3 regions of the Paenibacillus sp. NPDC057967 genome follow, and region 1 is predicted to be linked to each of the others. Evidence: predicted binding sites of a transcription regulator. Region 1 holds the regulator's gene; each other region holds the start of a gene.
What was found. The regulator LexA, encoded in region 1, represses DNA repair genes until DNA is damaged. The targets are predictions, from matches to a motif close to CGAACATATGTTCG.
Positions count from the first base shown of each region.

Region 1 (4,820 bases):
CCTCGTCCGTTAAGCCTACCGTTTTGTTTTTACGGGAAAGCTCGTTAATACGTGCGATCAATTTATCGATATCCATGTGTCTCAACTCCCCTCTAGCTGTAAACATCTCATTCCCTACCATGACATTACGCATTGCATGAATCAAGGTTACAGGAATGACTCCATTTGAACTCAACTCTACTAGTATACCAGAAAATGAGACAAAAAAAGAGCGCTATAACCCAAAGGTTGCAGCGCTTCTTGCACTATCTTCTATTATAGATCCGGAATGATCAGCTGTTGTCCCGGAATAATCAATGTGTCAGTCAAATTGTTACGATTCTTAATGGTATAGACAAGATAACCTACATCGTCATGCCTCTCTGCATATCGGCTAGCAATCGACCACAAGGAGTCTCCGCTTCCTACTGTCACCACCTGTTCCTGACCCGATGGCTCCATTGTGCCAGATGCCTTTGTTCCCAATAACAAAAAGCTTGTAAAGAGCAGCAGAGCAATCAGTAAGCTTACAACGATCCGCAAGCCATTCGACTTCATCCAGCCGCTAATTACGCTCATGTATGTCGTATTCTTGGATGTGTCAGGTTCCATGTGGATGGAACGGTATGAAGAAGGATTCATTATCATCATAATCAGCACCCCAAACATTTGTTCTGTTCTCAGATTAACACGAACAAATGTTCCAGTCAACAGAAAAATACGAACCTTTGTGCTTAAGAACTTATGTTTGTACGAACTGCGGTTCTGTGTTATAATTTGACACAATAAGAAGAATGGAGATGATGTACGTGTCGAAGCTGTCCAAACGGCAACATTCGATCCTTGAATTTATCAAGCAGGAAGTTCGGGAGAAGGGTTACCCGCCCTCCGTTCGGGAAATCGCAGAAGCCGTTGGTCTGCTGTCCAGTTCCACCGTTCACGGCCATCTGGACAGGCTGGAGAAGAAAGGCTTCATCCGCCGCGACCCTACCAAGCCTCGCGCTATCGAGATCCTGAACCAAGACGACAATGACAACGTCATTCCGTTTCCAGTCGCGCAAGTGCCGATCGTGGGCAAGGTTACCGCCGGCATTCCGATTACGGCTACGGAGAACATAGAGGATTATTTCCCCCTTCCTTCCCATTATGTGGGGGACAGCAAGGTCTTTATTCTTAACGTTATCGGCGAAAGTATGATTGAAGCGGGCATACATAATGGCGACTACGTCATCGTCCGCCAGCAGCAGACGGCGAACAACGGCGAGATCGTTGTTGCAATGACGGAGGATGATGAGGCAACCGTCAAGACGTTCTATAAGGAGAAGGATCATATCCGTCTCCAGCCAGAGAACGCTACGATGGAGCCAATCCGCCTGAAGAACGTCACGATTCTCGGCAAGGTCATCGGATTGTTCCGCGATATTCACTAATTTACACAAGAAGAAGGCTGCTGGAATGAATGATTCATTCCAGCAGCCTTTTATTATAAAGGATATTATCTTAAATCCTCCACCCTTCGTTCACCACACTGCCGAATCGTACCTTCATCCTTACAGGTCAGTTGCCGATATAGCTAGTAGGAGGTGTATAACTTGGATATTGGCGCATTATCGATAGCATTAGGCCAATCAAAGCTGGCCCAATCCGTAGGCATCAAGATGCTTAGCATCGCCAAAGGACAAGCTGAACAGCAAGGACAACAGCTGGCAGACATGATCGGCAAGAGCCTCGACCCTAATCTCGGTCAAAACTTGGATCTTCGAGCGTAATGAATCAACCCGCGATGTTTGCGGGTTTTTCTTTTGGTTTCCTTTTTCAGTTGAAGTACCTAAGACCAATGTCTGACTCCGTCTTGCCAAAACTAACCCGTATCTCTTCCTGCTACGCTTTACCGGCTTGTTTGGAGACTTCCACATCCACCACATGATCCTCATTAAAGATACGCATAGCCCCAGCCGAGTAGCAATAAGCTTTGAATTGCTTGCCCTTTACCGAAATAATCCGCACATTACGAATCGATACATTTCTCTTCCTGTCGATGTAGATGAGCTGTACAACTTTTCCGAGAAATCTCTCCATGCCAATCACCGCCTGAACGAATGTATGTTCTTATTATATCCAAAACATACGTTCGTGTCACATGAAGTTTTTAACTATTTTCAGCCGTTAATCGCAAGACGTGAGGCCAGCTGAAAAAGGAGCAGCACCGGCGGTTACACGCCAAGCGCCTGCTCCTCCCATTCCTTCGTATACCAGCCCGCTTGCTTGCGGAACATCGCAGCGTACTCGCCATTCCGGCTCATTAATGCATCATGATGGCCCTCTTCCACAAGACGGCCATCCTTTAGCACCAGAATACGATCTGCAAACCGGCAGCTGCCAAGCCGATGAGTAATAAAAACCGATGTTTTGCCGCTCGTTAACTTCATCAGGTTCTCAAAGATAGCCGCTTCGGTCATGGGATCAAGCGAAGCAGTAGGCTCGTCCAATACAATGAGCTCAAACTCCCGGTAGAAAGCCCGATTCAGCGCGATACGCTGCCATTGACCATAGGACAGCTCATGGCCGCCGTCGAATTGAACACCAAGGACAGTATCCCAGCCCTGGGGCAGCTTATCGATGAAGGAAGCGGTATTCGCTTCTTCGCTGGATTTCTGAAGCTTATCCCGGTTGCTCAGGTCGCTGATTGCTCCTAAACCAATATTCTCCCATACGGGAAAGGGAAACTGGACAAAGTCTTGAAAGATCGCGCTCATGCGGCTTCGAAGGCTGTCGGAAGTTAGATGCGCATACGCTATCCCGTCAACTGCAATGGAGCCTTTGTCCGGAGCGTATAATCCAAGCAAGCATTTGGCCAGCGTGCTCTTGCCCGCTCCGTTGTCCCCGACAATGGCAATCGTTTCGCCCGCTCCTATTGAAAAGCTTATGCTGTCGATCGCCGGACCAGGAGCCCCGTCATAGTGAAAGGACAGCTGCTCTACCGTTATGCCTTGCCGGATTGGAGACGGAAACTCCTGGTCTCCCTCCTTCCCGTTCCCTTCAGGAAGATTCACAAATGAAATCATCTCATTCGCGTGCAGCAAGCCCTGATGAATGTTGGAGTAGCCCTGGGCCAGCCCTTGCATAAGCGACTGGGAGCTGAATAACGCTTGGGCGAGCGCAACATATTGACCGATCACCAGCCCCCCGGTTGCTCCGGTATGCAAGGCGAACAGCAGCATGCCGCTTAGCAGCGTCAACGTGAACAGCTGCACCCCGTAGGTAATGCCAATCGTTTTTCGCTCCAGGGCAAGCAGCCGGCCGACATTTCTTAAGGCGATCCGCTTCCACTTGGCTATCAAATAAGAAGCCAATTCAAATACGCGAATCTCCTTGGCTCCTTCCCTGCTTTTCAGTAAATTGCTAATGTAGGATGACATGCGCTCATCAGGCGTCTGATGAATGATCAGCTTGAACATCGCTTTGCTTTCATAGAGGTAGGACCCTAACATAGGCACCACAAGAAGCAGCATGCCAAGCGACAGCAACCAATGAAATTGATAAAGCACAACGATAAAGCCAACCACCGTAATCATATTCTGAATCATCGTCAGGATTGTAAAAATAATGCCGATGCCTTGAAGCTGCATGCTAAAGGAGGTGCGTTGCAGCCGGTCATAATTGATATGGTTGTCAAAATAAGAAAGCGGCAGCCGGTTCACCTTCGTCGACAATAGCTCATCGAAGTATAACGTGGCTCGCTGATTAAAGTATTGCTGCGTGTATTTGAATATGCCCCCCATCACCGCCCCGGACAGGAGCAAAGCAAGCTGCAGCCCTACAAGAATCTGCACGCCTCGCATGCCATCTTCACTATTCCCTTGAAAGAGCTGCGCCGCTTCTTCAACCAGTCTGCTTGTAAGCGCAAGCTGCACGATTGGAATAAACGCTTGGGCTATTGTGAGACCAATGAGAATGACAAGCGCCACACTTGAGATTTTCCATAGTATCGGAATCAATAAGCCGAAGGTGCGCAGCTTGCCGTTCGATTCGTTCATGCCGGCTCCGGGCGGGCGATATAGAGCGGGTAATGGGCCAAAGTTGCACCGTCGGCATCCGTCATAACAAAGTGAAACAGTCCCTCGTCATGCACGACAAAGCGCGGCTGGAACGCCATGTCGATACCGGCCGGGGCCGGGGATACGCGTTTATTGACTAGCCCCTCGCATTTCTTCTCCCATACGATCTGATGATCATCATCGTATACCTTGATCCATACGACCCCTTGATCCATGCCAAAAAACAATACCTTAGCCCACAAATAAAAAAGCGTAACCGATGGATATGTACGGATGTGCACGACATTGCGCACATTCTGAATGCAGTGGGCTCTGGCTTCATAATTGTCAATAACCTGATCCGCGATTATAAGCTGTCCGCTTATGGCTGGGTGCATTAGGCAACTTCCCCTCTAATATGGAATGGCATCTTCAACTGTTTGGTCTAACCTATTTGAATCCCGATCTGCTCGTTCAAATGCCCGATGTGCTGGATCGTAAAACGTTGCATCATCAAGCCCTTTTCTAGCACAATGGCCGCCGGAGTCGCCTCCAGACCGAATTTCGCTTTATAAATGTTCTCCTCCATCGTAATGACGGGGAAGGAATAGTCGTAATAGTGGACAAGCTCCTCGTTCTCTTCCTTCAGTCCGCTGCTGACAACTAAGAGCAGCCCATCGAAACTAGCGGAAAAAGCAACAAGCTCCGGAAGCAAATCGATACAGCTGCTGCAGGTTAAAGATACGAAAAGAACAGCCGCCTTCTCGGCATCCGCCAGCCTGGCGTCCAATGCCAGATCAGGGA
Region 1 covers NZ_JBHVQB010000004.1:252,409-257,228, forward strand. Annotated here, with positions in the region: gene ACFVSO_RS11535 (DUF896 domain-containing protein) at 1-76, opposite strand, end outside; gene ACFVSO_RS11540 (LysM peptidoglycan-binding domain-containing protein) at 256-558, opposite strand; gene lexA (transcriptional repressor LexA) at 789-1,409, shown strand; gene ACFVSO_RS11550 (YjfB family protein) at 1,572-1,748, shown strand; gene ACFVSO_RS11555 (hypothetical protein) at 1,861-2,058, opposite strand; gene ACFVSO_RS11560 (ABC transporter ATP-binding protein) at 2,193-4,016, opposite strand; gene ACFVSO_RS11565 (hypothetical protein) at 4,013-4,414, opposite strand; gene ACFVSO_RS11570 (hypothetical protein) at 4,462-4,820, opposite strand, start outside.

Region 2 (4,820 bases), on a different contig from region 1:
AATGCGAAAAAAGGGATACGATATTCATCGCATCCCCATTCATGTTCCGTTTTTAAAACAAATGAAAAGCCCGACCGCGTGAGGTCGGGCTTTTCATGGTGAAGAAGACGATCAGATTTCAACTCTGTCTGAGGACAACACCACATCGAATTGTACGGATGCTGTCACTGCTTAGACTGATTAAAACTCGTGTTCTCCAAGATCGCAAGCATTTTCTCGCCTTTCTCCATAAGAGAATTGCATTGAACACACACCGGTTGTGCCTTAAAAACAAAGTTATCCCTCGTCCATCCGTTGCACTCTTTATTGGTGCATGACCAAATAGCTGTTAATTCCACTGGAAGATCATCCATTGGTCTTTTCCGTGAATAATACAAGCCGCATCCCCCTTTTATCCTGGTATCATTGACGAAAAAAAAGCCCCATCACTAGGTCTGGGGCACTGTAATTATTTTGTAATTCTACAGTTTTACAACGTTTTCGGCTTGTGGGCCACGATTGCCTTGTACCACGTTAAATTCAACGCGTTGGCCTTCGTCCAGCGATTTGAAGCCGTCACCAGTGATTGCGCTGAAGTGAACGAATACGTCGTTGCCGCCTTCAACCTCGATGAAGCCAAATCCTTTTTCTGCGTTAAACCATTTTACTGTACCTTGTTCCATGACTTATTACCTCCATATTTTCCATTTTGAAATGTCATTAAAATTTTGAAAAAAAAATCACACATCGTACAAGGTTACACATTAAAATCATAACCCTCTACAATATGTGCTCTCAGGTCGAAATTCCAATATACTAATCATAACACATCCACCACTGACTTACAACTCACTTCTTCACGTTATGTGCGCAGCTGCTCTCCGCAACTCCGCATGAACATCATTAAGGTTGCCATTAATAAAATGGTTACCACAAACATTGCAATAACCGCCACAATAAATAATGGAGGAATGATGATCAGGACAAATAAGAACAGGCTGGCGATTTGATAAATTAAAAAATAAGTCCATTTCTTATTTGCTTCTTCCGTAATGCCAGGTTGATTCTGCCTTGTTGCCATGTCTTTGATCCCCATAAGCAAATGGTAAACGATTAATAGAAGCAGAATAATTGAAACAAGCCCCACGATGATGCCTAACGGATTAAAATAGAAACTCTCGCCCTGATTAGGTCGCTCATAAATCGAAAATACGGAAAGAACGACCATAATCATATTGTACGTCTTCCCCTTGGTAAAATGATCACTATGTGCCGCGAACGCTAGAAAACCCATCGTGAACAGGATATACCCAATAATATCCGGCATAATATCAATTCCCTGAATTCTGAAGTCAAACATGATAAATAAAAATCCCCAGAAAAACTTGCTAAAGCCCTCTTGTACCATAAGCCCTCCTGTAATCCCGACTTCATAAAGCATATGCCAATTTTTCGTAGAGCTGTTATTATCATACCAGATAATGGGCGATCGGAGCGTGAACTTCCCATTTTTAACGGATTGATCCGATTCCAGACTCATCATGATCTCTTTGGCTATAGGAGTGTGAACCCGTCACTTAATATGCTTGAAGCCTTGAATCAGCTGTTGCTTGTGCTCCGACGGCTTATAGTCTGCCACAATGTGCTTAACAAGTGCCTCAAGCGGCAACTGGACAAATAGTTGGGCAGCCTGCTCCCGCTTATCCATAATCACTTCCGGAAGCACAACCTTGCCGATTCGTATCGAAACCTCACTCAAAAATCTCTCAAACCGAAATGGTAGTTTTTCGAGAGTTCTTTCACGTATGATAGTAGCTATAGGGTGAAGATACAAGCTGTAGACGGCGTGCTGAACCTACGCGAGCTGGCTGATTCTCCGTTCGTATCATTAGCTGGCAAATGGAATTTTATAACCGAATCCTTTGTCACCCCGTCCAAATTCATACAGGAAGCCAATCGAGCCCATAGAACAGCCGGATGCGCTCCTGCTGGAGTCAAAAGGGTACTTGTGGGCATATCGGTTGGAATGAGGGAATTTGAGGGTGTGCATATACATAAATCCACACAAAAAACCCGGCCATATACGGCTGGGTTTTATGGTGATAGCGAGCAAACCTTTATCGTGAATACTCCTGTACAACTTCATACATTTTTTCGGGCCTTAATAAAGTGCTAATGGAATCTTCCGTTTGAAGAGTCAGAGCCGCGCCGGCAAGTCCCAGCTGGCATGCGCTATACAGCGATTCATTGTTCATAATGCCATACATGGCACAAGAAGCAAAAGCGTCGCCAACCCCTGTGATATCTACAATATCCGTTAGAAAAGAAGGCAAGTGCCCTGATTCCTCCGAAGAGGAATAATAGGCCCCCTGATCGCCCAGTGTGATAATCACATTTTTAACGCCGCGCGCTCTAATCTTTTCACATGCGATTCCACAATCCTCGATGGAGTCGATCTTCATGTCGGCAAGCACCTCTGCTTCAACCCGGTTCGGGAGCAGCAGCTCTACTCCGTCAAGCCGATAAGGAAGCTTATGTGTCTTGGCTACAGATGCAGGGTCTATGTACAAAGGAATATGTTCATCGGCACAGCGTTTGATGATATAGCTTATACAGTCCTTGGGAATATTCGTATCCAAAAAAACAGCTTGAGCGGAAATAATATGGGACCATTTCTCCTCGAACATGGATACGGTCATTTTTTCGTATATGTGCATATCATCCATCGAGACTACACTCTCTCCCGTTGGGTCCAGTAGAGTGATGAAAATCCCCGTTCGCTCAGTCGGCATCACCCAAACTTGGCTGACATCAACACCTTGGCTTTTGATTTCATTCAGGATCCAGTTGCCCTCTTTGTCGTCTCCAACACAGGTCATAATGGACGTATTACAGCGGAGCCGGCTTAAATTTTCTACAACGTTGCGTGCCGCTCCGCCGCAAGATTCGTTGATTTTGACCGGATTGGAGGAAGAAAAACTGACCGTCTGATTCGAGCGCGCAATCTTGTCAATGTTAGCCCCTCCGATACAAACAATTGACGATTCCTCCCGTAAAATATAGGCCCGTCCTTTAATTTCACCGCGTCTGGTCAAGCTGGCAATATAATTGGCAACCGTCGGACGGGATAAACCAACCTTAGCGGATAACTCTTGCTGTGATATAAAAGGATTCATTCTTATATAGTCCAAAATTTGCTGTTCTTTATCCACGAAGCAACCCCATTTCTACTTGTCATCCTTAAGTACCAACCTCGTGTATGTTCCCTATCTTTATTATACAACTAAATCTACCTCCAGAATAAATTCATGCAGCTGTGGCATGCGAAATTTAGCATGATGTATGGCTTGTCAGGCATATTCATGAACCTGATCAAATTTTGCATATTGACATCTCAACATGAAAGCGTATACTAAACATATGTTTTCAATATAAACTTTTGTTTGTTCGAATTTAGGGGGTGTAAATTGGCTGTTAGTTATGGTGAGGACAAGTCAATCTTGCATGAGACATTGGCATTAACATGGAGGAGATATACATGAATTTTATTTTCTTGCTAACTGGCCTTCTTCTTGTTTTTATTATTGGTTTCTTAGTAAGCAACAATCGCAAAAAAATAAAATACAAACGTGTTCTGATCATGTTAGCCGTACAAATCCTTTTGGTGTACTTCATGATGAACACGAGCATAGGAATCACTGCGATTACAAAAGTGGGCTTGCTTTTTGAAAAGCTGATGAGCATTGCCAATGCCGGCATCCAATTTGTATTTGGAGGCATGGCAAATGAGGGTCAAACTCCGTTTTTCCTTGGCGTGTTAATGCCGCTTGTTTTCATGTCTGTACTAATCGGAATTCTGAATTACATCAAGGTTTTGCCTTTCATCATCAAATATTTAGGCCTGTTCCTTAGCAAAATTACCGGTATGGGCAGACTTGAAAGCTATTTTGCCATATCTACATCTGCGCTTGGACAGCCGGAAGTCTTCTTGACCATTCTCAAGCAAATCCCGCTTCTGTCCAAAGAAAGACTCTATACCATTTGTACATCCGCAATGAGCGCAATAAGCATGGCGATGGTTGGCGCATACGCCAATATGCTGGAGCCTAAATTTGTTGTAACGGCTGTTGTCTTGAATATTTTCAGCGCTCTTATCGTGGCCAATATTATTAACCCCTATGATCTGGATGAGAATGAGGACTTGGTTGAAGTTGAGGAAAAAGAACGGCTTCCTTTCTTCCGAATGGTCGGAGAGAGCGTCACGGATGGTTTTAAAATCGCCATTATTGTTGGCGCCATGCTGCTAGGATTTATCTCCCTAATGGAAATGGTGAATGTGATTTTCCAAAGCACATTGCACATCTCATTCGATACGGTTATTGGTTATATCTTCGCGCCAATCGCTTTCCTGATGGGTGTTCCATGGTCAGAAGCGGTACAAGCTGGCGGCATTATGGCGACCAAGCTGATTACGAATGAATTTGTAGCGATGTTGAGTTTTGGCAATATGACAGGTGAATTCTCATCCAGGACGGTTGCTATTGTATCTGTCTATCTGGTTAGCTTCGCTAACTTCGGAACGCTCGGCATTATTTCCGGCTCCATCAAAGCGATTAGCGACAAGCAAGGAGATCATGTTGCGAAGTTTGCTCTTAAATTGCTGCTGGGCTCAACGTTGGCTTCTGTTATTTCAGGCACCATGATAGGTCTAGTCATGTAAATAAAACTTAGAGGTGAAAGATAATGACATCAAGAAAAATTATTTTGGATTGTGACCCCGGACATGATGACGCCATTGCAATTATTTTAGCTGCTGCTCAGCCGCAGTTGGAGATATTAGC
Region 2 covers NZ_JBHVQB010000009.1:76,798-81,617, reverse strand. Annotated here, with positions in the region: gene ACFVSO_RS22485 (cold-shock protein) at 165-377, opposite strand; gene ACFVSO_RS22480 (cold-shock protein) at 462-662, opposite strand; gene ACFVSO_RS22475 (hypothetical protein) at 842-1,522, opposite strand; gene ACFVSO_RS22470 (hypothetical protein) at 1,553-1,738, opposite strand; gene ACFVSO_RS22465 (carbohydrate kinase) at 2,097-3,191, opposite strand; gene ACFVSO_RS22460 (NupC/NupG family nucleoside CNT transporter) at 3,518-4,699, shown strand; gene ACFVSO_RS22455 (nucleoside hydrolase) at 4,723-4,820, shown strand, end outside.
Region 2: the regulator LexA is predicted to act here: its motif matches at 3,412-3,425, upstream of ACFVSO_RS22465 (carbohydrate kinase).

Region 3 (4,820 bases), on a different contig from region 1:
CATTTTTGTCAAAAAGAGGCGTTAGCTATCATGACGTTGAGTGTAATTTTTACGCATGAAAAAGAGCCCTCTTAGAGAAAGTCGGGGCATGATTCTAACGGAGAACCTGCCTGCGGCAATCGATACACCTGCTCCCTGAGGGCTTTTGGTTGTGTAGATTTATGTGGGACTGACTCAAGGTAGTCGTTGTTTATGATTTGATACTTACGAATTCGTCTACATTCTGTATCAGCAAATCTTATAAAACGGGATACTTATCCACACTGCCTTACTAGGCTGCAGGGGTATCACCTTCAATTAGAAAATGCGTGTTCTTATTTTTTCGACAACCAAAGCTTAATACAGGAACAGCCCCAAGTGCTCCCAATCTACCCTCAAGTTTTCTTCATCCGAGCGATGCAATATGAAAAATATATCCGATAAATATCAATCTCACTCCACTCATCTCATTCACTCTAGCTATTCATATCCCGTTTCAGTAGTCCCCACGTCTTCAAGGTGTGCGCCACGGACAACATTCCCTCGTTCATGCAGCGGTCTATGGTAGAGCTTTTGTCACCCCGCTTCATATTATAGAGCGTTTCCGAATACGTATGTCCTTTCAAATACCGCAACGTGATTGCTTGCCGAGTCTCATCATCAGGAATCATAGAGACGGCTCTTTCAATCGCACTCCGGATCAGATCGCATTCCTCGGCAGCGCGTTTTTGATTCTGGGCCAACTGCACCGCGTTGACAGTCTTGTTCGCATAAAGCTCATCGCTATCTAGCCGACGCGTTATTTCGCTCTCATAGATGGTTTGCTTAAGCAATTCAGCATGAGCCTTATAATCTTCCACTATCAACTTAAGCTCTCTATATTTCCTCAGCATGCGCTGCACCTGTTTTTTCTCCTCCGTTGTAGGTTTTGTCAAATATACCAATGCCGCTTGTCCGCTAATCATAAAATAGACCCCCCAATGTACATGATTCTTGTACTAACTTTCTCTAGTTTATGTACAAGAATCTTGTATGTCAAGATTAAAATACAATATATTTGTATTCCTATTGAAAAATCTTAGAACTATGGTACAATATACTTGTACATAAAGTTAGCAAAAGTTCAACCCGTTTTGCACTGCAAAACATTTAAGGAGAGATAATCGTGTTTAGAGCCGATCGGTTAACAGAACGCAGAAAGCATCATAAGCTCACGCAAGAGCAGCTAGCGCACAAAGTTAACCTGACAAAGGCCGCGATCAGCAACTACGAGCAAGGGCGCAGCGCTCCGCCGCATGAGACGTTGGCGGCTCTAGTAGACGCGCTCCATACGAACGCTGACTATATGCTGGATCTCTCCGATAATCCCGATCCAAAGGCATTGCAGAATGAATCTTCGTCTGCATCAAAAGGCTCGGCTTCCGGCAATGGCGCTCAACCTGAGTCCGGCGTGTATATTGCCTACTTAGGCGGCCCGCCTGAAGAAATGGACGAGGAAGAAGCGGAGCATTTGAAGCGCGAACTGGAGATGTTCCGGGCATTCAAAGAAAAACGCCGCCGGGATCGGGAATCCTTAAATGAGTAAATGTTTAACTAGATGAACTAACGAATGAAGCAAGAGCGAAATCTTAGCTATTTTTTTCCTGATGCGCAGGTACTATAAGCCGAGTTTCTCGGCTTGCAGACAGCTTTCACTGCCACGCAGGAACTCTAAGCCGAGTTTCTCGGCTTACAGACAGCTTTCACTGCGGCGCGGACGCTCTAAGCCGAGTTTCTCGGCTTGCAGGCAGCTTTCACTGACACGCAGGCACTCTAAGCCGAGTTTCTCGGCTTGCAGTCAGCTTTCACTGCCACGCAGGCACTCTAAGCCGAGTTTCTCGGCTTGCAGACAGCTTTCACTGCGGCGCGGTCGCTCTAAGCCGAGTTTCTCGGCTTACAGACAACCTTCCCTGCCACACAGGAGCTCTAAGCCGAGTTTCTCGGCTTGCATGCGACTTCCAATGCAGCTACTCAATAGAGGCGGCTGTCAATAAACCCCAAGGGGTTTTATTTTTCGGCTAATAAGCGAACATACATTCTTAAATGAGGAGGAGCGGCATGGAGATTCTGAACTTTGAACTCTATCGACCTACAGCAATGGAGCTGTGGATTCAAGCCAAATACGAGGAGGGGGGCATTCAAACTCCCGGGGATTTGGAGGATTTGGATCATATCGCTTCCCTCTTTGACACATTCATCGCTTATACGGAGGGTGAGACGAAGGTTCTTTATGATGAAGACGGGGACTGTCTAATTTTCTTAAACATACATTTGGATCGTTATGAGCAGCGCCTCGCTTTTTTTCATGAGCTGTGCCATCCTGCGCTGCATGCCGGCAATCAGAGAGAGCTTCCTCCCTCCTTCGTAAGCCTGCAGGAGACGCAAGCAGGGCTATTCCAGCAGTACAGCGCCATGCCTCTCCATATGCTCAGAGATGTAACGGCTATTCAGAATCAGCCGCCTTCTTGTTACCGTCAATTAGCCGAGACATTCGGCGTGCCAGCCCACTTCGCGCAAGCACGACTTGAGCGAATCACCAGACGGATGAACCAGGAACGGCGAGACCGCAATCTCCGTGCCCGATTGGCTACCCTGCCCGCCTTCAAGCACGGCTACTCCGATGCGACAACCAAGCTGCTCATGCAGTTGCAGCGGCAAACCTATGAAAAGAAAGGAGCGATCAGCCCGCGATGAGAATAGCGGTCTTCTACGAACAGGACGGCGATACAGGCCAACCCCTGCCAATATGGCTGATGATTGAAGAAACGGAATCCCTTGACTGGAACAATACGCTATATATAAGACTGGATGCGCCGTTCGAGCAATATTTGTTTGAAGACTATGACATGGAGAACATGGCCTTGTCAGTTCCTGATCATGTCTATGTCCGCAATATCGATGATCCATCCGTATTCGGCATCCATCTTCCTGCGCTTAGCGCTTACGCCAAGCGGATTGCAGCCATGGCCGAGCATCCTTTCTCTCTCCACGATTTGTCACGGCTGATGCTCCGCATCTCTGATATTGAAGAAACCCTGCAATTTGAGGTGCGCCGCCAGGTTCAATGGGATCGGTTGTCCTTTAGCTAACGAGCTTCAACCCAACGACAGAAAAAATAATACCGAGAATACAGCCGATTCGGAGCCAGCTCTTCGGTTCTTTGAAAAAAATCATGCCGATGACAGCCGCTCCGACCGTGCCGATTCCTGTCCACACTGCATAAGCCGTCGCCAGCGGTATCGTCCCCATGGCTTGAATCAATAGCTGAAAGCTGATGATAAATCCGCCAATCAGAATAAGATTGTTCGTCCAGTTATTGTTCTGCGCAACGCGTTTAATGCCGATTACACCAGCGATTTCGAATAACCCTGCGGCAATAAGCATAAGCCAATCCATTAGCGCTCACTTCCTTTCGCCGTCAGTTTCAGCCCGATCATGCAGGCTAGCAGCAGCAAAATAAAAAGAATTCGCAGCGGCCTCACAGCTTCGCCAGACAGAATCATCTCCATAATGGTCGTGCCAAGCGTCCCCATTCCCGCAAACACAGCATATACCGTACCGACCGGAAGCACCTTGGCAGCCCGAATAATGAGGTCGAAGCTGGTCAGCAAGGCGATCAGCACGACCAAAGACGGAATGGCTTCATACTTAAAGCCGCTGGCCCATACGATTTCGAGCATACCTCCGATAACCACATACGCCCAAGCCCTGCCTTCGCTAATCGGTTTATTTATCTTCTCCGTCATTTGAAGCCGCTCCTTCCCCATGCTGCAAATACCAGTCGACAATGCGATCGATATGGTCCATTACACCGGTATCGAGGGCATACACTTTCGAGTCCATTCCTTCGTCCGGGCGAATTAAGGTCCAATACTTCTCTAGCAAAACCTCGTCCTGCTCGAACCACTCCATCGTAATCTCCATCATCTCTGCAGCAAGCTGCTGCGAAACAGCAGACGAGGGCGGCTCGTCCATATGCATCTTAACGGTACGTATGAGCTGTGCCCATTTCATCGCACGAGGGTCCTTGGAGCTGAGATCCGGCAGTTTTTTAATAATCGCAATCTCTCTTTCGGTAAAATGCTGCGCCAAAAAATGATCCCGTATTTCCGTCGGCGACTGGACCGCGCGGATAAACAAGAAGATATCTTCCGGGTCAAATTCCCCTTTAATCACAAGAGCATGCTTTGCGGTTTGAAGCAGCTTTTCCATATGGTCCAGCCGTGCCCGCTCCTGCTCGATCGCCTTCAACTCCACATCCAGATAGGACATCCAGCGCTGCTCTTGGTTTGTTGAATCCTTGCCCTCGGATAACAGTTCCTTGATCGAAGCCAGCGTGAAGCCAAGCTCCTTGAGTGCCGTGATATGCTGGAGCAGACGAATCTCCTCATTGGAATAATAGCGGTAGCCCGATTCCGCCACTTTGGCCGGCTTGAGCAACCCTAAATCGTCATAATAGCGCAGCGCTCGAATGGAGATGCCGGTTTTTTTGGACAATTGGCCGATGGAATACATACGCTCCGCCTCCTTTCTGATCCCATTATAAACTCTCCAGTATACGTAAGAGTCAACTCTTCTTTTTTGTACAGACAGATGATCGAATAGAATGCCGGATTTAGGGAAGGAATGAAGGAAGCACTTACTTCAGGAAGGGGATCATGATGGCCAAATTGCCACCGCTGCCAACTTACCCGGAATCCTACTGGCTCCGATCGCTCAAGGGACTTCCCGCCTACACCAAGCTTCAGCATGATACAGAAGCCGATGTAGCTGTTATTGGAGGAGGTATCTCCGGTATTACC
Region 3 covers NZ_JBHVQB010000009.1:343,359-348,178, reverse strand. Annotated here, with positions in the region: gene ACFVSO_RS23665 (hypothetical protein) at 456-944, opposite strand; gene ACFVSO_RS23660 (helix-turn-helix domain-containing protein) at 1,145-1,564, shown strand; gene ACFVSO_RS23655 (ImmA/IrrE family metallo-endopeptidase) at 2,077-2,712, shown strand; gene ACFVSO_RS23650 (hypothetical protein) at 2,709-3,107, shown strand; gene ACFVSO_RS23645 (DMT family transporter) at 3,100-3,414, opposite strand; gene ACFVSO_RS23640 (DMT family transporter) at 3,414-3,764, opposite strand; gene ACFVSO_RS23635 (MerR family transcriptional regulator) at 3,745-4,533, opposite strand; gene ACFVSO_RS23630 (FAD-dependent oxidoreductase) at 4,680-4,820, shown strand, end outside.
Region 3: the regulator LexA is predicted to act here: its motif matches at 2,045-2,058, upstream of ACFVSO_RS23655 (ImmA/IrrE family metallo-endopeptidase).